DNA from 4 places in the Nonomuraea sp. NPDC003727 genome. Region 1 is predicted to be linked to each of the others. Evidence: riboswitches for the same ligand, from Rfam matches in the RefSeq annotation. Region 1 holds a riboswitch; each other region holds the start of a gene.
What was found. Region 1 has a riboswitch for cobalamin ahead of bluB (5,6-dimethylbenzimidazole synthase). Riboswitches for the same ligand answer to the same signal wherever they lie in the genome.

Region 1 (3,304 bases):
CGGCCGTGCCGGAGTTGTTGACGAGCGTGCCGAAGGCGGCGGTCATCCCCTTCTTCGTGGTCTTGATCCACGGGTCGGTGATGGTGAGCGCGGAAGCGGCAGCCGACTGCCCGGACGGCCCGGACGGCCCGGACGGCGAGGCCACGGCGACCTGCTTCGGAACGGAGTCGGCCGCCTCCTGGACGCCACAGGCGGCCAAGCTGGCCACGCCGACGACAACGACGATGACGCGCGAGAACATGGAAAGCCCTTCTTCCGGCTGAGCCGGCACTGGTGTCATGGCACTGATGTCGACCCGGCGCCCGTCACGACAGGGACGCCGGGGAGCACCCCTTTCCCGGGGTGGCCCGCATCGGCCTCCTCGAACGGGAGGTCAGGCGGGAACGGTGCGCATGACGCCAGGAGGGCCGCGCCGGCCCATCTCGTGGCCGAGCAGGATGGAACGCAGGATCGCCGGCCGCTCGGCCGGCGCGGGGACGGCCGTGCGGGCCGCCGGATCGACGAACGCCAGCACCGCGACGAGCAGCCGTACGGCCAGCCGCCGCAGCAGCGCCCACAGGGCCGCCTCGCCGTGCGACATCCACAGCGCCGTCAGCCCGATCGCCCATCCGTGCATGACCAGCATGCCGAGGCCCGGCACCAGCCAGGACTGGCCGTGCGCGTGCCCGGCGACCACCGGCTCGACGGCATGGGCGCCGGCGAACAGCACGTGCAGCACCAGCTGCGTGGCGGCCAGGGTCACGGCGATCACGGCCGCCGACCGCTCCCGCCCGGCCAGCGCCTGGGCCGGCAGGAACGACACCAGCAGCGCCACCACCACCGACGGCGCCGACACCGACCCGCCGGCGAACACATGGGCGGCGATGCCGAGCATGACCGAGACCGCGGCGAAGGCGGCGGCTCGCAGAGCTCGAAGCGGCATCGTGGCTGACATGGCCCGGCCATCATCCCACGCTTACCCGCCGCCTCCCAAAGCGGATTCTTCGCCGCACCACCGCTCCTCCGCCCCCCATCACCGCAGGCGCGACCGCCCCTCTGCCCCCCATCACCGCAGGCGCGACCGCACCCCTGCCCGCCGCCCCCGCGGCCGCCACCCGTCGCCTTTCGACCGCCCCCGCGCTGGTGACCGCCGTGCCCCCGGTCAGCACCGCGTCCCGGTCCACCGCGTCCCCGGTCACCGGCCTCTCCCCCGCGCCCGACCTGCGCGCCTGCTACGACGGCGCGTGCAGGCTCTCCCTCAGCCGGGCGGTGTCCTTCCGCGTCAGCTCGCGCTTCGGCATCACCAGGCTGGCCGTCACCTTCACCGGCGACCAGGTGAAGGTGAAGGGCACCGGTCCAGGCGTCAGCTCGCAGGCGCGACTGGGCGCGGGCACCACCGGATCGGTCAACGGCATCGGCGTCCAGGTGCTGTCCCTGTCCGCCGACCGGGTCGTCCTGCGGCTGTCCCCCCGGCGGTGACAACCGTCCAGGCACGGCAGACGTCGCGGCGCACGCGTCCGCCCCCCTCGCGCGACGAAGCCTGGACGAGCCCGCACCGGCCGTGGTGACACTACCGCGGGCAGGGCGACGGAGTCCCGGCCGACCTCGCCGACCGGGCGGGTGAAGTGATCGGCTACCGTACTGCCCGGCGAACTGTTGCGAGGTGCCCCGCGTTCGCGGGGAGAATCGGGAAGCCGGTGAGAGTCCGGCACGGGCCCGCCGCGGTTACCGGGGAGCCTCCGCCCACGCGCGCGAGCGCAGTCACTGGCCCGACAGGGCTGGGAAGGCCGGCGGGCAGGCGTTGATCCGGGAGTCCGAAGACCGGCCTCGCGTTCACCGCCCCCACGGGGGCGCGAGTCAGCGGGAGCCTGCCCATGATCAGCCAGCTGTACGACGTCATCCACCGCCGCCGCGACGTGCGCGGCGAGTTCACCGGCGCGCCGGTGCCCGACGAGGTGCTGCACCGCGTGCTGTCGGCCGCGCACGCGGCGCCCAGCGTCGGCCTGTCCCAGCCGTGGGACTTCATCCTGGTGCGCGACCGCGCCGTCCGCGCCGCCTTCCACGATCACGTACGGCAGGAGCGGGACACGTTCGCGGCCACCCTCGACGGCGAGGCCGCCCGGCGGTTCGCCCGGATCAAGATCGACGGGGTGCTCGAGTCGACGCTGTCCGTCGTGGTCACCTACGACCCTGGCCGGGGCGGGCCCGCGGTGCTCGGCCGCCACGCCATCGCCGATGCCGGGCTCTACTCGGTGTGCCTGGCCATCCAGAACCTGTGGCTGGCCGCCACCGCCGAAGGGCTCGGCGTCGGCTGGGTGTCGTTCTACCGCGAGTCCTTCCTGCGGGACCTGCTGGGCGTCCCCGGCGTGGTGCGACCGGTCGCGTGGCTGTGCGTGGGCCCCGTCTCCCACCTGGAGAAGGTCCCTGACCTGGAACGGCACGGCTGGCGACGGCGCCGCCCGCTGGACGCCGCCGTCCACCACGACCGCTGGACCGGCGACCGGTGACCTGCGCCCGGCCGCCGGGTGGGAATGCCCGCGCGAAGCCCATCCGGGAGAGCCCCTCCTACGGGCGGGCCCTCCGCGGTCAGCGGAGCCGGTCGCGCAGGCGGGCGCACTCGTGGGCGAAGCGGGTGCCGCGCCCGCTGTCCGCGTGGTCGGACACGCACGGGATCTCGCCTCGGGCGCCGGTCCACGCCGCCACGTCGGTGGCCAGCGCCACCGCCGCGGTGTGGCCGGCGGTCGGCCGCTCCCCCCGGCCCGGCAGCAGCACCGGCAGCATCCCCCTGAGGATGTCCCAGACCTGCTCGTGCGCGCCCCGGCGGGCGGCGCCGGCGAGGGAGTCCAGCACCGGAGGGATCGGGTATCCGGCGCGGCGGATCAGGAACGCCAGCTGGCGGCCGACCGCCTCGGCGGGCAGACTGCCCCGGGCCGCCATCCGCAGCAGCAGCGGCACCGCCTTCGGTTCGCCCTTGGCGAGGAAGTAGGCGAGCATGACCGCGATGGCGTCACCGGCCGGGCCGTCGGCGTCGGCGAGTATCGCCAGGTGCGGCGGGTAGATCCCGGGGCGGGTCCACCGGTACAGCAGGTAGGGCAGGTAGTTGACGGCGACGACCTCGCGGTGCGACGGCAGGACCGCCGCCCACCAGGCCATGGAGTTGCTGTGGTCGTCCCAGTGCCAGGACGACGGTTCGCTCAGCAGCTCGTCGACCAGGTCGTGCCCGGTCGGCTCGGCGCGGAGCACCGGCACCAGCTCGACCTGCGTGGCGTTTTCGGGCGTGCGCTCCTCGAAGAGATGGCGGGTGCCGCCCTCGACGTAGGCCCAC
Region 2 (3,304 bases), on a different contig from region 1:
AGTGCCGCTAAGAGCGCCAGCAGCGCCGGCATCACTGTCTTCACGAATCGCGTCATATTGCCGAAGATAGTCTGCAGAGAACTCTCGGCAAAGAGATGTCTGCAGAAATCCTTCTGGAGTACTAGGGTGATCGTCATGAAGGATGACGAGCCCTGGGTTCTGGACGATCCCGGCAAGCTGAAGGCCCTGGCCCATCCCATGCGCCGCGCGATGCTGCGCCACCTCGGCCTGCACGGCCCGGCCACGTCCACGACGCTCGGCTCGCTGCTCGACGCCAAGACCGGGACGACCAGCTACCACCTGCGCCAGCTGGAGAAGTACGGATTCATCGAGGAGATCCCCGAGCGGTCCACCGGGCGCGAGCGGTGGTGGCGCAGGGCGGAGACGGGCGACATCAGGCTGCCGCTGCCCGCCCAGCTCGCCCCCGAGGACCGCCCGGTCCTCGCCGAGTTCCACCGGATCGGGCTGGAGGAGGACAAGCGGATCCTCCTGGAGCAGCTGCCCGCCGCCTACCAGGCCGACCCCGCCTGGGTGAAGGTGTCGCGCGCGCTCGGCCGGATGCGGCTGGACGAGCTGGAGGACTTCTTCGAGGAGTACATCCTGCTGCTGAAGAAGTACAGCCGGCGGGCCGCCGACGCCCCGCCGGAGGCCAGGCCCCTCCACATCCGGCTGCTCGCCGTTCCCGCCGACCTGCCCGCCACCCCCGAGGTGTGACGCAAGGTGATCATCCAATAACATCCTGTACAAGGGTTGGGGGCGACGGGGAGGGGCGCGCATGCGCCGTCGGGAGTTCGTGGCAGCGTTCGTGCCGGGGACGGTGGCCGCGCTGGCGTGCCTGGCCGGGTGCGGCGCCACGGTCCCCCGGCAGGGAGCCAGCTTCACCGTCGTGCCGGGCGGAGAGGCGTGGATCCCCGTCGCGAAGGTCCTGGCGGGCCAGTTCAGATACAGCGGCGTCGCCGACGGCGGGACCTCGCTGACCGTGACGGGCCTGCCCGCGCTCGCGACCGCCCTGCGCAACGGCTCCAAGGCGGCCGGCACCCCGCTGGCCAGGCTGGTGGGCGACGTCGAGGTGCTGGTCGTGCCCGCCGCCTCGCTGCTGCGCGGCTTCGACGACTTCGCCGGGCGGCTGCTCGCCGACCCGGGCGCCACGGTGCTGGCGGGCCGGCCCCAGGGCGGCACCGACCACCTGCTGTTCGGGCTGGTCGCGCGCGGGCTCGGCGCCGACGCCAGGGTGCTCGACTACGCCGGCTATCCCACCACGCACGACGCGGCCGCGGCGCTGCTCGTGGGCCGGGCCGCCGTCGCCGCCGGGCCGCTCGGCGACTGGCGCAAGCGCATCGACAAGGGCCAGGTCAGGGTGCTGGCCGTCTCCTCCGCCGAACCGGTCGACGGCATCGAGGCGCCGACGCTGCTGGAGTCGGGCGTGCGGGTCGACTTCGCCGACTGGTGCGGGGTGCTCGGGCCGGGGGAGATGACCGAGCGCGAGCACGCCCAGGCGGTCGCGATCCTCGAGGAGATCACCGGGTCCCGGCAGTGGGCGGATGCGTGCCGTACGAGAGGGTGGAAGCCGATTCCCCTCAGCGGCGGCGACTTCGGCGTGTGGCTCGGGTCGGAGACCGAGCGGACCCGTGAGGTGCTCAAGGACCTCGGCCTCATCGACATGTTGGGGTAGTTGCGCCCGCGGCCACTAGATGTAGGATCCTGGTCGTCGCTGGTTCGCCCGATCAGGGCGGAGCAAAAAGGGAAGCCGGTGCGAATCCGGCGCTGCCCCGCAGCGGTGAGCGGGAACGACCGCCGTCACGACGCACTGGGCCCATGGCCTGGGAAGCGACGGCCAGTAGGAAGCTGACGAACGCCCGCGAGTCCGAAGACCTGCCAGCGGTGTGACCTGTCCATGGCCTCGAGGGAGGGCCGGGGGGCCTCGCGGCATGCCCGCGCGCTCTCGCCTGCCCTCACGAGGCCGAGCTCGCGAGGAGAGAGCGTGACGCAGACCGTAGAGGTGGATCGCCGGCTGGCCATCGAGGAGGCCGCCGCCAGGGTGATCGCCGATCCGGAGAACTCCAGGGTGGCCGCCAGGCTGCTGGCCGAGGAGATCGCCGACGAGGCCGCCGCGCACGGCGTGCGGACCTTCTCCGAGTCGATCGCGGCCACCCACGCCGCCGGCCTGCTCCAGGACGGGCTGGCCGCCTTCGTGGCCGCCCACGCCGCCGCCCTCGACGCGCTGGTGGACGAGAGCGCCGACGACAGGTTCGAGTACTTCGGGCTGCGCACCGTCTACGACCGGTACCTGCTGCGCCACCCCGACACGCGCGGCGTGCTCGAGCGCCCGCAGCACTTCCTGCTGCGCGTGGCGTGCGGCCTTTCCGCCTCGGTCGCCGAGGCCGCCGAACTGTACGCCCTGATGTCCACGCTGTCCTACCTGCCGAGCTCGCCCACCCTGTTCAACTCGGGTTCGCGCCGCGCGCAGCTGTCGTCCTGCTTCCTGCTCGACTCGCCGCGCGACGACCTCGAGGGCATCTACGAGCGCTACGGCCAGGTCGCCAGGCTCTCGAAGTACGCCGGGGGCATCGGCATCGCCTGGACCAGGGTCCGCTCCCGGGGCTCGCTCATCCGCGGCACGAACGGCCACTCCAACGGCATCGTCCCCTGGCTGCGCACGCTCGACTCCAGTGTCGCCGCCGTCAACCAGGGCGGCCGCCGCAAGGGCGCGGCCTGCGTCTACCTGGAGACCTGGCACGCCGACATCGAGGAGTTCCTCGAACTGCGCGACAACACCGGCGAGGAGGCCCGCCGCACCCACAACCTCAACCTCGCCAACTGGGTGCCGGACGAGTTCATGCGCCGCGTCGAGGCCGACCAGGTGTGGTCGCTGTTCGACCCCAAGGAGGTGCCGCACCTCACCGACCTGTACGGCGAGGCGTTCGACGACGCCTACCGGGCCGCGGAGGCGGCCGGCCTGCACACCCGCCAGATCCCGGCCCGCACCCTCTACGGCCGGATGATGCGCACGCTCGCGCAGACCGGCAACGGCTGGATGACCTTCAAGGACGCCGCCAACCGCGCCTCCAACCAGACCGCGCGCCCGGAGAACGTCATCCACCTGTCCAACCTCTGCACCGAGATCCTCGAGGTCACCAGCGACGGCGAGACCGCCGTCTGCAACCTCGGCTCGATCAACCTGGCCGCCCACCTGGCCGGCGGCTCGATGGACTGGGCCCGGCTGCGGGCCACCGTGCGGACCGCGGTGCGCTTCCTGGACAAGACGATCGACCTGGGCTTCTACCCGACGCCGGAGGCCGAGACC
Region 3 (3,304 bases), on a different contig from region 1:
TGAGCGTCCAGATCTGCGCCCTGATCGCGGGCAGCTTGGCCGGGTCCATCGCGGCGATCGAGGCGTGCTCGTCCAGCAGCTGCTCCAGGCGGGCGATGTCGCCGTAGGTGTCGGCGCGGGCCATCGGCGGCACCATGTGGTCCACCAGGACGGCGTGCGCCCGCCGCTTGGCCTGTGTCCCCTCGCCCGGGTCGTTGACCAGGAACGGGTAGACCAGCGGCAGGTCGCCCAGCGCCGCGTCGGGCCCGCACGCGGCCGACATGCCCGCCGACTTGCCGGGCAGCCACTCCAGGTTGCCGTGCTTGCCGACGTGCACGATCGCGTGCGCGCCGAACTCCGCCGACAGCCACCGGTAGGCCGCCAGGTAGTGGTGGCTGGGCGGCAGGTCCGGATCGTGGTAGATCGCGATCGGGTTCTCGCCGAAGCCGCGCGGCGGCTGCACCATCACCACGACGTTGCCCGCCCGCAGTGCGGCGAACACGATGTCGCCCTCGTGCACGAACAGCTCGCCGGGCGGCGGCCCCCAGTGCCGCTCCATCGCCTCGCGCAGCTCGGCGGGGAGCGTGCCGTACCAGGAGGTGTAGGTGGCGGCGGGCACGCGCACCGGGTTGGCCGCGAGCTGCTCCTCCGTCAGCCACTCCTGGTCCTGGCCGCCGGCCGCGATGAGCGCGTGGATCAGCGCGTCGCCGTCGCCCTCGGCGACGCCGGGCAGACCCTCGCCCAGGTCGTAGCCCTCGCCGGCCAGCCTGGCCAGCAGTTTCACGGTGCTCGCGGGGGTGTCGAGGCCGACCGCGTTGCCGACGCGCGCGTGCTTGGTCGGGTAGGCCGACAGCATCACCACGAGCTTCTTCTCGGCGTTCGGGACGTGCCTGAGCCGGGCGTGCCGTACGGCGATGCCGGCGACGCGGGCCGCGCGCTCGGGATCGGCCGCGTAGACGGTCAGCCCGTCCGCGTCCACCTCCTTGAACGAGAACGGCACCGTGATGATCCGGCCGTCGAACTCGGGGATCGCCACCTGCGACGCCGCGTCCAGCGGTGACAGGCCGTCGTCGTTCTCCTCCCACGCCTGCCTGCTCGTGGTCAGGCACAGCCCTTGCAGGATCGGCACGTCCAGCTCGCCCAGCGCGCCCACGTCCCACGCCGCGTCGTCGCCGCCGGCTCCGGCCGTCGCGGGCCGCGTGCCTCCGGCGGCCAGGACGGTCACCACGAGCGCGTCGGCGGTCCGCAGCGTGTCGAGCAGGCCGGGCTCCGCCGTACGGAGCGAGGAGCAGAAGACCGGCAGCGCGCGGCCGCCCGCGGCCTCGATCGCGTCGCAGAGCGTCCGCACGAAGGCCGTGTTGCCCGCCATGTGGTGCGCGCGGTAGTAGAGCACGCCCACGACGGGCCCCTCGGCGGCGGAACGCTCCCTCTCGAGCAGCCCCCAGGCCGGGGCCGGTTCGGGCGCCGCGAACCCGTTGCCGGTCAGCAGCACCGTGTCGGACAGGAAGGCGTGCAGCTCGGCGAGGTTGGCCGGGCCGCCGTGGGCGAGATAGGCATGCGCCTCGGCGCAGACGCCGCCGCTGACCGTCGACAGCTCCATGAGCTCGGCGTCGGGCGCCTGCTCGCCGCCCAGCACCACCACGGGCCGTGGTCCCGCGAGCAGCCGGTCGAGCCCCTCCTCCCAGGCCCTGCGCCCGCCGAGGAGCCGCACCACGACCAGGTCCGTGCCCTCGACCAGCGCGGGCAGGTCGTCGACCGCCAGCCGGGCGGGGTTTCCGAGGCGGTACGGCGCGCCGCTCGCCCTCGCGCTCAGCAGGTCGGTGTCGGAGGTGGACAGCAGCAGGACGGCCGTGCTCTCGGGCACAGGAACTCCTCCCTCGGGGTCCTCGCCCCGGTCGCGGGTGTCACGAGAGCGGGAGTCTCCTGGCTCCCGGATCGACGCTCACCCCGGCCTTCCCGTCCGTCGCCGGACAGTGGCCTGCGGTGGGGTTCGCTCCCCGGTCACAGTGGCGGGACCGCGCCGGCTTCGCACCGGCTTCCTCCGTCGCCCTCGTCTGTGATCAGACTAGAGGGTTTTGAACGGGTTACCATCCTCCCCGTGGACATAACCGACGTTTCAGGACACCTGCGCCCTGATGCGTGTCCCGGGGCCCTTCAGGTCCACACCGCCGCGGACGGCGCGCTCGCCCGGGTCCGCATCCCCGGTGGCTTCCTCACGGCGGCCCAGCTGGGCGAGGTGGCGGCGTGCGCGGCCGAGCTGGGATCGGGCGTGATCGAGCTGACCTCCCGGGCGAACCTCCAGGTCCGCGGCCTGCGCGTCACCCCTGCCACGCCCGCCGCTCCACCTGCCGGGACGCCCGCTCGCCCGGCCCCGACCGGCGTCGCGGCAGCGGACATGGCGCCGGACGGCATCCCCTCAGGAGCGGTGCCGGGCGCACCGCTTGCCGGCGCGGCGCAGGCCGGGGTTTCCGCGGGCGTGGCGCCGGACGGGCTTCGGGCGGGTCCCGGACCGGGCGCGGCCGCGGCGAGCGTGCCGGTCTTCGCGGCGCGGATGGCGGCGGCGGGGCTGCTGCCGTCGGCCACCCACGAGCGGGTCCGCAACATCCTCGCTTCACCGCTGGCGGGACGCGCCCCCTCGTCCCTGGTGGACGTCCGGCCGCTGGTCGCCGACCTGGACCGCCGGCTGTGCGCCGCCCCCGAGCTGGCCGCGCTCTCCGGCCGCTTCCTGTTCGCCCTGGACGACGGCACCGGTGACGTCCTGTCCTGCGGCGCCGACGTGACCTTCCTTGCCACCTCGCCCGCCGGCGGGGTGCTGTTGCTCGGTGGGGAACGGCAGGCCGTACCCGTGACCGTGCCCGGCGCGGTTCCGCTGATGCTCGCGGCGGCCTCGGCCTTCATGGAGCTGAGCGACGGCACCGCCTGGCGCGTCACGGACCTCCCGGACGGCCCTGCCCGGCTCGCCGCCCGCCTGAACCCGCCGACCACCCAGGACCCCGGCCCGGCGACTCCGCGACAGGACGCCCGGTTCCCCGGCCCGGCCTCACAGGGCGACCAGACCCCCGCGCAGGCCCGGCTGAGGGACGAGCAGACCCCCGCCCAGGCCCGGCAGGGAGACGACCTGGAGATGGTGGCCCCGGATGTCGAGACGGCCGCGCGCGGTGCCGGGGTGCGCGACGCGGGGACCCGCCCGCAGCGTGACGGCAGGGTCGCGCTCGAGGTGGTGGTCCCGCTCGGCCGCCTGTCCGCCGGTCAGGCCACGGCGCTCGCCGCCTGCGCCGCCGAGATCCGCGTCACGCCGTGGCGCACCGTCGTCCTGCCCGACCTG
Region 4 (3,304 bases), on a different contig from region 1:
AGCGCCCTGACGATCGTGGACTTCGCGGTGCCCTTCTCCCCCCTGACGAGCACGCCGCCGACGCGGGGGGAGACGGCGTTGAGCACCAGCGCCAGCTTGAGATCGTCCAGACCGACGACGGCGCTGAAGGGATAGGTGGCGGTCACGGTGTGGCCTTCCGGTTGACGTACCCGATCCGCCAGCCCTCGCGGGAGGCGGACACCTGCGTGAGAGAAAGAGGGGCGATGTCGAGTCGCGCGGCGACGAGAGGGCCGACGCCGAGCGCATGTCCCAGCACCGCCCGCACCACCGTCACGTCGCACACGACCACCCACCCCCGCCCGCGCGAACCCGGGCCCGACCGCCCCGAGGTGCCGGGTTCCGGTGAGGGGGCGTCGGGGCGGGCGAGCTCGCCTGGTGGGGTCTCGCGAAGGGACTCCACCCAGCGGACCACCCTGTCCGCCGCCTCGACGTGCGACTCCCCACCGTGGGGCGCGGCGCCGGGGTCGGCGAGCCACCGGGCGAAGGACTCCGGGTCGGCCTTCACGACCTCCTCGTACGGCAGGCCGCGCCAGCTCCCGTAATCCGGTTCGGCCAGCTCGGGCACGACCACGGGCGCCAACCCGAGCGCCACGGCCGTCTCCCGAGCCGCCCGCCCCGGAGCGACGAACGCCGTTCCACCCTCCCCGAACACCCCGGAACCCGGTGTTCCAGGAGATGACGGTGTTCCAGGAGATGACGGTGCCGGAGATGACGGTGTTCCGGGGTGAAGGACGGAGGCCAGGGTTCGGCTCAGGCGCTGGGCCGTTTCAAGGCTCGCCGCGTCGGCGCGTTCCTCCCCCGTAGGGAAGCGCGCGCCACGCATGCCCGGTGTCGAGGCATGCCGTACGAACAGCACCCTGGTCAGCTGACCCGCGCCTTCGCCCGTTCGCCCGCCACCGCGAACAACACCCCGAAGGCCACCCAGAACACCACCTGGGTGCCGAGGGAGGCCAGCCGGAAGTCCCACAGCAGCGAGGCGGGGAAGCCGGGCGGCACCTCGTCGACGCGCGGGAGTAGCACCCACGCGGCGATCACGGGAATCAGGAAGGTCACCCCGCCCACCAGGCCCTTCGCCCAGACGCCTGGCACGGTGACCCTGCGGGTGGCGGCGACGGCGATCGCGATGGAGGCGAGGCCGACGAGGACCATCACGACGTAGAGCAGCGTTCTGGCGTTGATGGTTTCGGGGTCGCCGACAGCGGGTGGGTTGGCGGGATATTTCAGGAAGGGGACCAGGGTGATGGCACCGAACGCGCACGCTGCCGTCACGATCGCCAGGCCAGGCTCCGACCTGGGGCCGACCCTGCCGCGCAGTGCGGCGAAGACGAGGGCGAAGATGCCGCCGACGGCCAGGCCGTACAGGCCGGTGGCCAGGAAGAGACCGACCTTCTGTACCGGCCTGCTGACCACGGCCTCCTCGCCGTGGCTGTGGCCGGCCGAAGCGCCGTCGTCGTGACTGTGCGCCTCCTCGCCGCCGCCTGCCGGGGCCGACGGCCGAGCCGCGTCCCCCGGGGCCGACGGCTGAGCCGCACCATCCGTCGAGGCTGACGGCTGAGCCGCATTAGCCGGAGCGGACGGCTGAGCCGCGCCGTCCGCCGGGGCGGACGGCTGACCGGCGCCGTCGGAATGGTGGGAGGACGGGGTGTCGCCGCCGTCAACCGATACGGCGGCGGCCGCCTCCTCCAGGGCGATCGCGGCGTCGACGCGCGGCTCCCCCACGAAGAAGGCGAACACGCCCGCGACGAGTCCGGCCAGGAGCCCGACGAGCAGGCCCCTGACCACCAGGGACTTGACCATGACGCTGCCTCAGTGGCAGGGCACGCCGAGCAGGTGACGCCCGTCGTGCATGAGCTCGTGCAGGAGCGTGCCGGTCTGCGAGATCGCGCCGTTGTCCATGAGGACGAGGTACGCGAGCAGCATCAGAACGGGCACGGCCAGCAGCCAGCGCGTGAGACGGTGAAGCGGAATTGCGGTTACGGACGTGGACAGACCACTCATGTGAAGCCTCCTCAGGGATGACGCGTCCCGCTGGTTGAGGTCGCGACGGTCAGGTGACCTGGCTCCCGGGGCTGTGGGCCCCGGATACAGTGGCGCGTCCGCACCGGCATCTCACCGGATTTCCCCTGATTCGCCGCGAAATCTACCGGAACGTATCCCTTTCTCCGGGTCTCGTCAACATCACCCGATCCTGTTCGGGCCCTTTCTGAGATGTAGATGCCCACGTCCGGGGTTTCCGGCGCGCCACGAAGGACTGTCCCGGCGCAGGCGGGGCACGGACTGTCCGCTTCCAGGAAACGCCGGGATCAGCGTTCCCGGGGAGAGCGGGCGCGGGCTATGACAACGTTGCCATTGATCTTGATAGGACCTAGTGTGACGGCGACCGCCCCCTAGAACGCCGAGGGAGACCCCGTGCCCGTTCGCCTGTTGACCGCCGAGTCGACCGACCTCTTCGTCGGGACGGAGGCGCAGCCGTACCAGGTCCTCCGGGTCACCGCCGAGCAGGGTGAGCACGACGCCGACTTGGAGGTGCGCGGCGACGGCGTGGCGGGACGCGCGGTCGTGCCCGCCGGCGAGGGGACCGTCGTGGTGGAGGTCCCGCTGGAGGTGAACGCCGAGCCGGGGACCGTCCTGCCGTGTGTGGTCACCTCGGCCGGCGACGAGCTCGCCGCCCAGGTGACCGTGGAGGAGCCGGGCTGGACGATGCACATGGTGTCGCACTTCCACTACGACCCCGTCTGGTGGAACACGCAGGCCGCCTACACCAGCCCGTGGGAGCTGCTGTCGGGTGACGCGACCACCAGGCCGCTGTGGGAGCGCAACGCGTTCGCCCTGGTGGAGGCGCATCTGGCGCTCGCGGCACGCGACCCCGACTACAAGTTCGTGCTGGCCGAGATCGACTACCTGAAGCCGTTCTTCGACACCCACCCCGAGCGCAGGGCCGACCTGCGCCGCCTGATGGCCGAGGGCAGGGTGGAGCTGATGGGCGGCACCTACAACGAGCCCAACACCAACCTGACCGGCGCCGAGACCACGATCCGCAACATCGTGTACGGCATCGGCTACCAGCGCGACATCCTCGGCGGCGAGCCCCTTACGGCATGGCAGCTCGACGCCTTCGGCCACGACCCGCAGTTCCCCGGCTACCTCGCCGCCGCCGGGCTGACCGGCAGCGCGTGGGCGCGCGGCCCCTTCCACCAGTGGGGCCCGATCAGCAAGAACTTCAAGCAGGCCAAGAACGACGCCACGCTGATGCAGTTCCCGAGCGAGTTCGAGTGGATCTCGC

Region 2: linked by a shared signal. The riboswitch ahead of ACWDLG_RS33020 (ribonucleoside-diphosphate reductase subunit alpha) and the one ahead of bluB (5,6-dimethylbenzimidazole synthase) in region 1 are both predicted to bind cobalamin.
Region 3: linked by a shared signal. The riboswitch ahead of cobN (cobaltochelatase subunit CobN) and the one ahead of bluB (5,6-dimethylbenzimidazole synthase) in region 1 are both predicted to bind cobalamin.
Region 4: linked by a shared signal. The riboswitch ahead of ACWDLG_RS15010 (CbtB domain-containing protein) and the one ahead of bluB (5,6-dimethylbenzimidazole synthase) in region 1 are both predicted to bind cobalamin.

The regions. Positions count from the first base shown of each region.
Region 1 is NZ_JBSFNE010000024.1:95,383-98,686, forward strand. It holds gene ACWDLG_RS39090 (copper chaperone PCu(A)C) at 1-241, opposite strand, end outside; gene ACWDLG_RS39095 (MFS transporter) at 374-922, opposite strand; gene ACWDLG_RS39100 (hypothetical protein) at 1,132-1,458, shown strand; cobalamin riboswitch at 1,629-1,823, shown strand; gene bluB (5,6-dimethylbenzimidazole synthase) at 1,854-2,486, shown strand; gene ACWDLG_RS39110 (hypothetical protein) at 2,566-3,304, opposite strand, start outside.
Region 2 is NZ_JBSFNE010000014.1:264,726-268,029, forward strand. It holds gene ACWDLG_RS33005 (prolyl oligopeptidase family serine peptidase) at 1-56, opposite strand, end outside; gene ACWDLG_RS33010 (ArsR/SmtB family transcription factor) at 136-714, shown strand; gene ACWDLG_RS33015 (tripartite tricarboxylate transporter substrate-binding protein) at 776-1,672, shown strand; cobalamin riboswitch at 1,696-1,894, shown strand; gene ACWDLG_RS33020 (ribonucleoside-diphosphate reductase subunit alpha) at 1,982-3,304, shown strand, end outside.
Region 3 is NZ_JBSFNE010000005.1:180,862-184,165, forward strand. It holds gene cobN (cobaltochelatase subunit CobN) at 1-1,843, opposite strand, end outside; cobalamin riboswitch at 1,879-2,066, opposite strand; gene ACWDLG_RS15045 (hypothetical protein) at 2,078-3,304, shown strand, end outside.
Region 4 is NZ_JBSFNE010000005.1:171,892-175,195, reverse strand. It holds gene ACWDLG_RS15025 (VWA domain-containing protein) at 1-146, opposite strand, end outside; gene ACWDLG_RS15020 (histidine phosphatase family protein) at 143-844, opposite strand; gene ACWDLG_RS15015 (CbtA family protein) at 883-1,818, opposite strand; gene ACWDLG_RS15010 (CbtB domain-containing protein) at 1,828-1,953, opposite strand; cobalamin riboswitch at 2,051-2,180, opposite strand; gene ACWDLG_RS15005 (glycoside hydrolase family 38 N-terminal domain-containing protein) at 2,431-3,304, shown strand, end outside.